DNA from 2 places in the Streptomyces sp. NPDC111520 genome. Region 2 is predicted to be linked to the other one. Evidence: riboswitches for the same ligand, from Rfam matches in the RefSeq annotation. Region 2 holds a riboswitch; the other holds the start of a gene.
What was found. A riboswitch is a leader RNA that binds a small molecule or an ion and turns the genes downstream of it on or off. The one in region 2 is predicted to bind glycine.
Positions count from the first base shown of each region.

Region 1: another riboswitch for glycine. It lies ahead of gcvT (glycine cleavage system aminomethyltransferase GcvT); the one in region 2 lies ahead of gcvP (aminomethyl-transferring glycine dehydrogenase).

Region 1 is NZ_JBVKBW010000006.1:266,211-271,224, forward strand. It holds gene ACZ7MY_RS16185 (hypothetical protein) at 1-87, shown strand, start outside; gene ACZ7MY_RS16190 (AAA family ATPase) at 130-807, opposite strand; glycine riboswitch at 981-1,081, shown strand; gene gcvT (glycine cleavage system aminomethyltransferase GcvT) at 1,261-2,373, shown strand; gene gcvH (glycine cleavage system protein GcvH) at 2,459-2,839, shown strand; gene glyA (serine hydroxymethyltransferase) at 2,903-4,174, shown strand; gene ACZ7MY_RS16210 (L-serine ammonia-lyase) at 4,331-5,014, shown strand, end outside.
Region 2 is NZ_JBVKBW010000039.1:8,134-13,147, reverse strand. It holds gene gcvP (aminomethyl-transferring glycine dehydrogenase) at 1-2,047, opposite strand, end outside; glycine riboswitch at 2,085-2,201, opposite strand; glycine riboswitch at 2,204-2,307, opposite strand; gene ACZ7MY_RS41990 (PRC-barrel domain-containing protein) at 2,409-2,789, shown strand; gene ACZ7MY_RS41985 (DNA polymerase IV) at 2,702-4,156, opposite strand; gene ACZ7MY_RS41980 (MerR family transcriptional regulator) at 4,238-4,861, opposite strand.

The sequences.
Region 1 (5,014 bases), on a different contig from region 2:
CCGCTCCCCCTGAACGACCAGGGGCAGCAGCTGCCGCCCGAGGCGCAGATCGCGCCCCAGGCCCAGGTGGATCCGCAGTTTGGTTGATCGTTCAGCGGTACCGCCCCTCACGCGTCGCGGCCCGGCCGCTCAGCCGTCGAAGTCGATGGCCTCGAGCTCCCGGGCCGCTTCGCGGTCCAGCAGCACCACCGAGGCGCACGCCCCCGGCAGCCGGCCCGCCTCCGCCTCCGTCAGCAGGCGGCGGGAGGCGGCACGGTGCCGGGCCATGGCGTACGCCGACACCCGGCGGCCGCGTTCGCGCTGGCCGTCCAGCGCGGTCCGGACGGGGACGTCCAGCAGCACCAGGTGCATGCCCCTTCCCCGGCGCCGGGCCTCACGGGCGACCCAGGCGCGCACCCAGCGCAGGGTTCCGCAGTCGTGGAGGACGACGCTGTCGCCCGAGCGCAGCGCCCGCCACAGCCCGGCGTAGTGCGCGATCCGTACCAGGGGACGGTAGAGGGCGTACGGCAGCAGCCGCGGAACCCGGGCCTGCCAGCGTTCCCTGACGTCCTGTGAGTCGATCAGGCGGGCGCCGCCGGTCGCGCGCCGCATGAGGGTGCTCTTGCCGCCGCCCGGCAGGCCGGAGACGAGCAGGACGTCCCCCGGCGGGTAGCGCAGGGTGCGTACGGGCCGGCGCCCCCGTCGCAGATCGATCAGCCGCCGCGGCCGTACGGCACGTCCCCCGCGACGCGCTTCCCCGGCCCGCGCCGGTACCGGCCGGGACACGGCCGGACCCCCGGCCGTCGCATACGCACTCTGCCACCGCACAGTTCGCCCTCCGGGTCCGACGTTCAAGAAATGGTAAATCCTGTGTCTTTGCCTACCCAGAGGAACGGCGGCGTTACTACCGGATCGGGACCGGACCGGGACATCCGGGACGCGATCGCGACAACGGCGGGCGCCCGTGCAATGATGGCGGCCTCAATCGCATATAGGCCGTTCGAGGCCGCGCGGGAGAGTTTCCGCACCGCTGTGGCGGGCGGGACGCCGAAGGAGCAAGTCCTCCCTTGAATCTCTCAGGCACAGATACCGCGCGTTCGAGGCACATCTGAAAAGCGGGCGAGCCCTCCCGGCCACGGGGGTGCCGCCCCACCCAAGGTGCAAGCCGGGACTCCTCCGCACGGAGGGTCCAGGTGAACCTCTCAGGTTCCGATGACAGATGGGGAGGACCTGCCCCGTCATCGCCCTACCTGTCTCTTCCTTGCCTTGGGAGCCCGCCCGATGAGTGAATCCCGCCGTACCGCACTGGACGCGCTGCACCGCGCCCTCGGCGCCACCATGACCGACTTCGCGGGCTGGGACATGCCGCTGCGGTACGCCAGCGAGCGCGACGAGCACACCGCCGTACGGACCCGGGCCGGTCTCTTCGACCTGTCCCACATGGGTGAGATCACGGTCACCGGTCCGGGTGCGGGCGAGGCCCTGGACCATGCGCTGGTGGGCCACATCTCGGCGCTGGCCGTGGGCCGTGCCCGCTACACGATGATCTGCGCTCCCGACGGCGGCATCCTCGACGACCTGATCGTCTACCGCCTCGGCGACGAGGAGTACATGGTCGTCGCCAACGCCTCCAACGCCCAGGTCGTCCTCGACGCGGTGACCGAGCGCGCCGCCGGCTTCGACGCCGCGGTCCGCGACGACCGGGACGCCTACGCGCTGATCGCCGTCCAGGGGCCGAACTCCCCCGCCATCCTGAAGTCGGTCACCGACGCCGACCTCGACGGGCTGAAGTACTACGCGGGCCTGCCCGGCACCGTGGCCGGCGTCCCCGCGCTGATCGCCCGCACGGGCTACACCGGCGAGGACGGCTTCGAGCTCTTCGTCGCCCCGGCCGACGCGGAGAAGCTGTGGCAGGCGCTGACCGAGGCCGGCGCGGACGCCGGCCTGGTGCCGTGCGGCCTGTCCTGCCGCGACACGCTGCGCCTGGAGGCGGGCATGCCGCTGTACGGGCACGAGCTGACCACCGCGCTCACCCCGTTCGACGCCGGGCTCGGCCGGGTCGTGAAGTTCGACAAGCCGGGTGACTTCGTGGGCCGCGAGGCGCTGGCCGCGGCCGCCGCCAAGGCCGAGGCCACGCCGCCGCGCAAGCTGGTCGGCCTGGTCGCCGAGGGCCGCCGGGTACCCCGGGCGGGCTACCCGGTGGTGGCGGGCGGCGAGGTGGTCGGCGAGGTCACCTCCGGCGCCCCCTCCCCGACCCTGGGCAAGCCGATCGCCATCGCGTACGTGGACGCCGCGCACGCCGCGCCGGGTACCTCCGGTGTGGGCGTGGACATCCGCGGTACGCATGAGCCGTACGAGGTGGTGGCCCTGCCGTTCTACAAGCGGCAGCGCTGAGTTCCCGGTCACATCCGGCACACCCGTCCCACCTGTCAAGACAGCCGTTCACCAGCACATACCGTCATCCAGGAGAATTCACGCCATGAGCAACCCCCAGCAGCTGCGGTACAGCAAGGAGCACGAGTGGGTCTCGGCCGCCGACGCGGACGGCGTGTCGTCGGTGGGCATCACCGAGCACGCGGCGAACGCCCTCGGCGATGTCGTCTACGTCCAGCTCCCGGCGGTCGGCGACACGGTCGCCGCGGGCGAGACCTGCGGTGAGCTGGAGTCGACCAAGTCGGTCAGCGACCTGTACGCCCCGGTCTCCGGTGAGGTCACCGAGGTCAACGAGGACGTCGTCAACGACCCCTCGCTGGTGAACTCGGCGGCCTTCGAGGGCGGCTGGCTGTTCAAGGTGAAGGTCACCGAGGAGCCGGGCGACCTGCTCTCCGCGGACGAGTACACCGCCTTCACCGGCAACTGACCGCTCGGGACCTCCCGGCAGCTCCGCCCTGTCCACTCCGACCTCCGGACGGATGACCCCCTGATGTCGCTTCTCAACAGCTCACTGCACGAGCTCGACCCCGACGTCGCCGCCGCCGTCGACGCCGAACTCCACCGTCAGCAGTCCACCCTCGAGATGATCGCCTCGGAGAACTTCGCTCCGGTCGCGGTGCTCCAGGCCCAGGGCTCGGTGCTGACCAACAAGTACGCCGAGGGGTACCCCGGCCGCCGCTACTACGGCGGTTGCGAGCACGTCGACGTCGTCGAGCAGCTCGCGATCGACCGGATCAAGGCGCTCTTCGGCGCCGAGCACGCCAACGTCCAGCCGCACTCGGGCGCGCAGGCCAACGCGGCCGCGATGTTCGCGCTGCTGAACCCCGGCGACACGATCCTGGGTCTGAACCTCGCCCACGGCGGGCACCTGACCCACGGCATGAAGATCAACTTCTCCGGCAAGCTGTACGACGTGGTCGCCTACCACGTGGACCAGGAGACCGGTCAGGTCGACATGGCCGAGGTCGAGCGCCTGGCCAAGGAGTCCCGGCCGAAGCTGATCATCGCCGGCTGGTCGGCGTACCCGCGGCAGCTGGACTTCGCGGCCTTCCGCCGGATCGCCGACGAGGTCGGCGCCTACCTGATGGTCGACATGGCGCACTTCGCCGGTCTGGTGGCGGCGGGCCTGCACCCCTCCCCCGTGCCGTACGCGGACGTCGTCACCACCACCACGCACAAGACGCTGGGCGGCCCGCGCGGCGGCGTCATCCTCTGCAAGGCGGAGCTCGCCAAGAAGATCAACTCGGCGGTCTTCCCCGGCCAGCAGGGCGGCCCGCTGGAGCACGTCATCGCGGCGAAGGCGGTCGCCTTCAAGATCGCGGCGAGCGAGGAGTTCAAGGACCGCCAGGTCCGCACCCTGGAGGGCGCGCGGATCCTCGCCGAGCGGCTGACCCGGGACGACGTCGCGGCGGCCGGCGTCTCGGTGCTGTCCGGCGGCACCGACGTCCACCTGGTCCTGGTCGACCTGCGCGACAGCGAGCTCGACGGGCAGCAGGCGGAGGACCGGCTGCACGAGATCGGGATCACGGTCAACCGCAACGCGGTCCCCAACGACCCGCGCCCGCCGATGGTCACCTCCGGCCTGCGCATCGGCACCCCGGCGCTGGCCACCCGCGGCTTCGGCACGGAGGACTTCCGTGAGGTCGCCGACGTCATCGCCGAGGCCCTCAAGCCGGGCTTCGACGCGGAGACCGCGAAGGCGCTCGGCGCCCGGGTCACCGCCCTGGCCGGCAAGCACCCGCTGTACCCCGGCCTGAAGTAGCGAGTGTCACCCGGTGTGCAGGGCCGCTCCGTCAGGACGGTCCCGCACACTGGAACACATGCGGCGCACCCACGCCGCGCCCACGTACCACCCGGCGGCGAACCCGCCGGCCGCCCGCGGACAACGGGGTCCGCGAACCCGAGGAGTCATCGCACCGTGGCCATCTCCGTCTTCGACCTCTTCTCGATCGGCATAGGCCCCTCCAGCTCCCACACCGTGGGCCCGATGCGCGCCGCGCGGATGTTCGTCCAGCGGCTGAAGAACGACGGCATGCTTGCGGGCGTCGCCTCCGTGCGCGCCGAACTGTTCGGCTCGCTCGGCGCGACCGGCCACGGCCACGGCACCCCCAAGGCGGTGCTGCTGGGCCTGGAGGGGCACTCCCCCCGCACGGTCGACGTGGACACCGCCGACCAGCGGGTCGAGCAGATCCGCGGCAGCCGCCGCATCAACCTGCTCGGCGCCCACGAGATCCCGTTCTCCGCCGACGACGACCTGGTGCTGCACCGGCGCCGCTCGCTGCCCTACCACGCCAACGGCATGACGCTCGCCGCGTACGACGAGACCGGCGCGCCCGTGCTGGAGAAGACCTACTACTCGGTGGGCGGCGGCTTCGTCGTCGACGAGGACGCGGTCGGCGAGGACCGCATCAAGCTCGACGACACCGTGCTGAGGTACCCCTTCCGTACCGGCGACGAGCTGCTGCGGCTCACCCGGGAGACCGGGCTGTCGATCTCCGGGCTGATGCTGGAGAACGAGAAGGCGTGGCGCACCGAGGCGGAGATCCGCGCGGGCCTGCTGGAGATCTGGCGCGTCATGCAGGACTGCGTCAAGGCCGGGCTG
Region 2 (5,014 bases):
CGTCCACGTAGACCTGGCCGCCCGCGTCGTGCACCGCGGCGCAGATGTCGCCGATGTGCTCCTCGAAGACACCGTGCGTGGAGGGGTAGGTGACCATGAGCACGGCGAGCTCGTCGCGGTACTGCTCGATCTTGGCGCGCAGGTCCTCGACGTCGACCTCGCCGTCGCCGGCGGTCTTCACGACGACGACCTTCATGCCGGCCATCACCGCGCTGGCGGCGTTCGTGCCGTGCGCGGAGGACGGGATGAGGCAGACCGTGCGCTGCGTGTCGCCGTTGGCCCGGTGGTAGGCGCGGACGGCCAGCAGGCCGGCCAGCTCGCCCTGGGAACCGGCGTTCGGCTGCAGGCTGACCTTGTCGTAGCCGGTGACCTCGGCGAGGCGGTCCTCCAGCTCGTGGATGAGCGTGAGGTAGCCCTCGGCCTGCTCGGCGGGCGCGAAGGGGTGCAGCTGGCCGAACTCGGGCCAGGTGACCGGCTCCATCTCGGTGGTCGCGTTGAGCTTCATGGTGCAGGAGCCCAGCGGGATCATGCCGCGGTCCAGCGCGTAGTCGCGGTCGGCGAGGCGGCGCAGGTAGCGCAGCATCGCGGTCTCGGAGCGGTGCTGGTGGAAGACCGGGTGGGTCAGGTAGTCCACGTCGCGCTCAAGGCCCGCGGGCAGCGCGTCCTCGGTGGCCGCGTCCAGGGCCTCGACGTCGCCGCTGACGCCGAAGGCGCCCCACACGGCGGCGAGGTCGGCGCGGCCGGTGGTCTCGTCGCAGGCGATGCCGACCAGGTCGGCGTCGACCTGGCGCAGGTTGACCCCGGCCTCGCGGGCGGCGGCCACGACCTCGGCGGCCCGGCCGGGCACACGCGCGGTGACGGTGTCGAAGAAGGCGTCCGTGGTCACCTCGACGCCGCCGGCGCGCAGCCCGGCGGCGAGGACCGCGGCGTAGCGGTGGGTGCGGCGGGCGATCTGCGCCAGGCCGTCGGGGCCGTGGTAGACCGCGTACATGCCGGCCATGACGGCGAGCAGCACCTGCGCGGTGCAGATGTTGCTGGTGGCCTTCTCGCGGCGGATGTGCTGCTCGCGGGTCTGCAGCGCCAGGCGGTAGGCCCGGTCGCCGTCGGCGTCGACGGAGACGCCGACCAGGCGGCCGGGCAGGCTGCGGGCGTGCGTGTCGCGGACGGCCATGTAGCCGGCGTGCGGGCCGCCGAAGCCCATGGGCACACCGAAGCGCTGGGTGGTGCCGACGGCGATGTCGGCGCCGAGCTCGCCGGGGGAGGTCAGCACGGTCAGGGCCAGAAGGTCGGCGGCGACGGTGACGATCGCGCCGAGCCCGTGGGCCTGCTCGATGACCGGCTTGAGGTCGCGCACGGCACCGGAGGCACCCGGGTACTGCAGCAGCACGCCGAAGACACCGCGCTCGGCGATCTCCGCCGGGATACCGCCGGCGAGGTCGGCGACGACGACCTCGACGCCGGTGGGCTCCGCGCGGGTCTCGATCACGGCGACGGTCTGCGGGAAGGTTTCCGCGTCGATCAGGAAGACGCCGTCCTTGACCTTGCCGACCCGGCGGGACAGGGCCATCGCCTCGGCGGCGGCCGTGCCCTCGTCGAGCAGCGAGGCGCCGGAGGTGGGCAGCCCGGTGAGGTCGGCGACGACCGTCTGGAAGTTCAGCAGGGCCTCCAGGCGGCCCTGCGAGATCTCCGGCTGGTAGGGCGTGTACGCCGTGTACCAGGCGGGGTTCTCCATGACGTTGCGCAGGATGACCGGCGGGGTGAAGGTGCCGTGGTAGCCGAGGCCGATCATCGGCCGCAGCACCTGGTTGCGGTCGGCGAGCGAGCGCAGCTCGGCGAGCACCTCGGGCTCGGTGCGGGCGCCGGACAGACCGAGCGCCTCGGCGCTCTTGATGGTGTCCGGGACGGCGGCGGCGGTCAGCTCGTCCAGCGAGCCGTAGCCGACCTGCGCGAGCATCTTGGCCTGCGCACCGGCGTCGGGGCCGATGTGACGCTGCTCGAAGGGGATGCCGCGCTCCAGCTCGGAGAGTGGGATGCGGTTGGCGGTCATCTGCGGAGGCCTCCTGGTCTGGCGCGACACGGCCTCCCCCTCTGTCATCTGAACCTGAGAGCTTCACCGTCCCGCACGTGCCGGGACGGCTTTCACCGTCGGTGAGGAAGTGGCCGCGCACGGTGCGTGCCGCCCTTTCCTGCTTTCCAGAGTGACCTCACCCATGCGGTACGGATGCCTGAGAGATTCCGGGGAGGGTTTGCTCCTTCGGCGCCCGGCGGGCGGTTCCCCGCGTGCCAGGACTCTCCCGCAAGGGGTCAGCAGCCGCTGTCAGCGTACCAGCGCGGTCCGGTGACGGGTCATGTGACAGCCGCCACCTTTCGTGCCTAAATAGGATTAATCGCGACCAGTTGGAGGGACCGTGCAGACCGGTATCGATCCGCGCAGCCTCATCGGGCGCAGGGCCTTCGACCGCAACGGGATGAAGATCGGCACGGTCGACGAGGTGTACCTCGACGACGCCACCGGGGAGCCCGAATGGGCCGCGGTGCGCACCGGTCTCTTCAGCCGCGACGCGTTCGTGCCGCTGGAGCCGAGCGAGTTCACCGGGGAAGAGCTGCGCGTGCCGTTCGACAAGGCGCTGATCAAGGACGCCCCGGACTTCGGAGTGGGCCGGCACCTCTCGCCCGAGCAGGAGCTCCAGCTCTACCACCACTACGGCATGAGCGGGCCCTCGCTGTCCGGCCCGGTGCCGGAGCCCCCGCCGGACCGCGACTTCGGCACGCTGGCCGGCGACAGCTGACGCGGGAACCCCCGCGGGCCCGGTAACACCAGGGGGAGCGGCTCGGACGGTTCCAGCTCCGGGTCCGTCACCGCGAACGTGCGCACCCGCCCCGGCACCACCGAGCCCGGCTCCTCGAAGCGGACGGTGACCCTGCCGACCCCGCTGCCCTGCACCCACCCCGCGCCGTACTCGCGGTGCCGTACGTCCTGGCCCGGCACCCAGCGCCGCTCCTCGGGCGCCGCCTCCCGGACTTCCTCCGCGGGCCGCTCCGGTGCCCCCTCGGACGGGCCCGCCTCCTCGCCCGCCGCCTCCTCCTCCCGCTCCGCCGCCTGGGCGAACAGGTCCTCCTGCGTGAAGTCGGCGAGCCCCGCGACACCGACCCCAAGCAACCGGACGCCGCCCGTGATGTCGACGGCCTCCAGCAGCCTCGCCGCGGTCTCCCGGACCACCGACAGGTCGTCGGTGGGCGCGCGCAGGGTCTCCGAACGGGTCAGCGTCGTGAAGTCGTACCGCCGCACCTTCAGCACCACCGTGCGGCCCGAGCGGCCCGCGGAGCGCAGCCGGCGCACGCAGCGGTCGGTCAGCCGGTCCACCTCCAGCCGGACGCGCACCCGGTCGGTGAGGTCGACGTCGAAGGTGTCCTCGACCGAGATCGACTTGCTCTCGCGGTCGGCGACCACGGGGCGCTCGTCGATGCCCAGGGCCATCCCGTGCACATGGGCGCCGTGCGCCTTGCCGAGCAGGCGGACCAGCTCGGCCTCGCCCGCCTCCACCACCTCGCCGACCGTGAGGATTCCCGCACGCCGCAGGTGCTCGGCGGTCGCGGGACCCACGCCGGGGAGCGTGCGCACCTGCATGGGGGCGAGCAGTTCCCGCTCGGTGCCGGGCTCGATGACGACCAGCCCGTCCGGCTTGGCCTGCTCCGAGGCGATCTTGGCGAGCAGCTTGGAGCCCGCGAGCCCCACCGAACCCGTGAGCCCCGTCGCCGCCTTGATGTCCGCCCGCAGCCGCTCCCCCACCGCGCGCGGGTCGTCCGCGATGCCGCCCGCCTCCAGGTCGACGAAGGCCTCGTCCAGGCTGAGCGGCTCGACGAGCGGCGACAGCCGCGACAGCAGTTCCATGACGACGTCGCTGATCTGCCGGTAGACGGCGAAGCGCGGCATGAGGTAGGCCGCGTTCGGGCACAGCCGCCGGGCGTGCGCCATCGCCATCGCCGAGTGCACCCCGTACACACGGGCCTCGTACGACGCGGTCGCCACCACCCCGCGCGGCCCCACGCCCCCCACGATGACCGGCTTCCCCCGCAGACTCGGCTTCGCGGCCTGCTCGACGGCGGCGAAGAACGCGTCCATGTCCAGATGGAGGATGACCGGCGCGCTTCTCACAGTCACCGATGGTGCACCACAGGTCCGACATCCGCCGTACACGTGTACGGCGGACGGGTGGGCGCGGCCGGTTCCGGCCGGTCAGCCCGCGCGGTTGCGGCGCCGGGCCAGCTCGTCACCCGGGTTGTGGCCGACCAGGGTCTCCCCGGTGTCGACCCGCTCGGAGTGCAGTTGGGACAGGGCGGCCTCGACGTCCCGCCACACCACCCCCACGGCGATCCCGAAGATCCCCTGACCGCCCTTGAGGAGGTCGACGACCTCGTCCGGGGAGGTGCACTCGTACACCGTCGCGCCGTCGCTCATCAGCGTCATCCGGGTGAGCTCCGCGGGCGCGCTGGACCGCAGGTGCTGCACGGCCGTGCGGATGTTCTGGAGGGACACGCCCGTGTCGAGCAGCCGCTTGACGATCTTGAGGACCACGACGTCCCGGAAGCTGTACAGCCGCTGCGTCCCCGAGCCGTACGCGGGCCGGATGCTGGGCTCCACGAGCCCGGTCCGCGCCCAGTAGTCCAGTTGCCGGTAGGTGATGCCGGTCGCCGCGCAGGCGGTGGGCCCGCGGTAGCCGAACGTCTCGCCGGCCCCGTCCGGCGGTGGTCCCGAGGTGTCGCCCGAACCCCCTCCGGGGGGCGTCGCGGCGTTGCGGGCCAAGGCCCCGCGCATCGGATACGGGCCGCCAAAGGCCGTACCGTCGCCGGTGCTTCTCACGCCGACCTCCCGTCCCTTCGCACCCCTCAGGGCACGCGCACGTGCCATCGGGACTTTCCTTCTCGACGGTAGGCAGTCACTCCGGGTGCGTCAACGATCGCCACGCTCGGCACGCCGAGTGATATCAACCCCAGAGGTGGTTTCCCGTGTCCA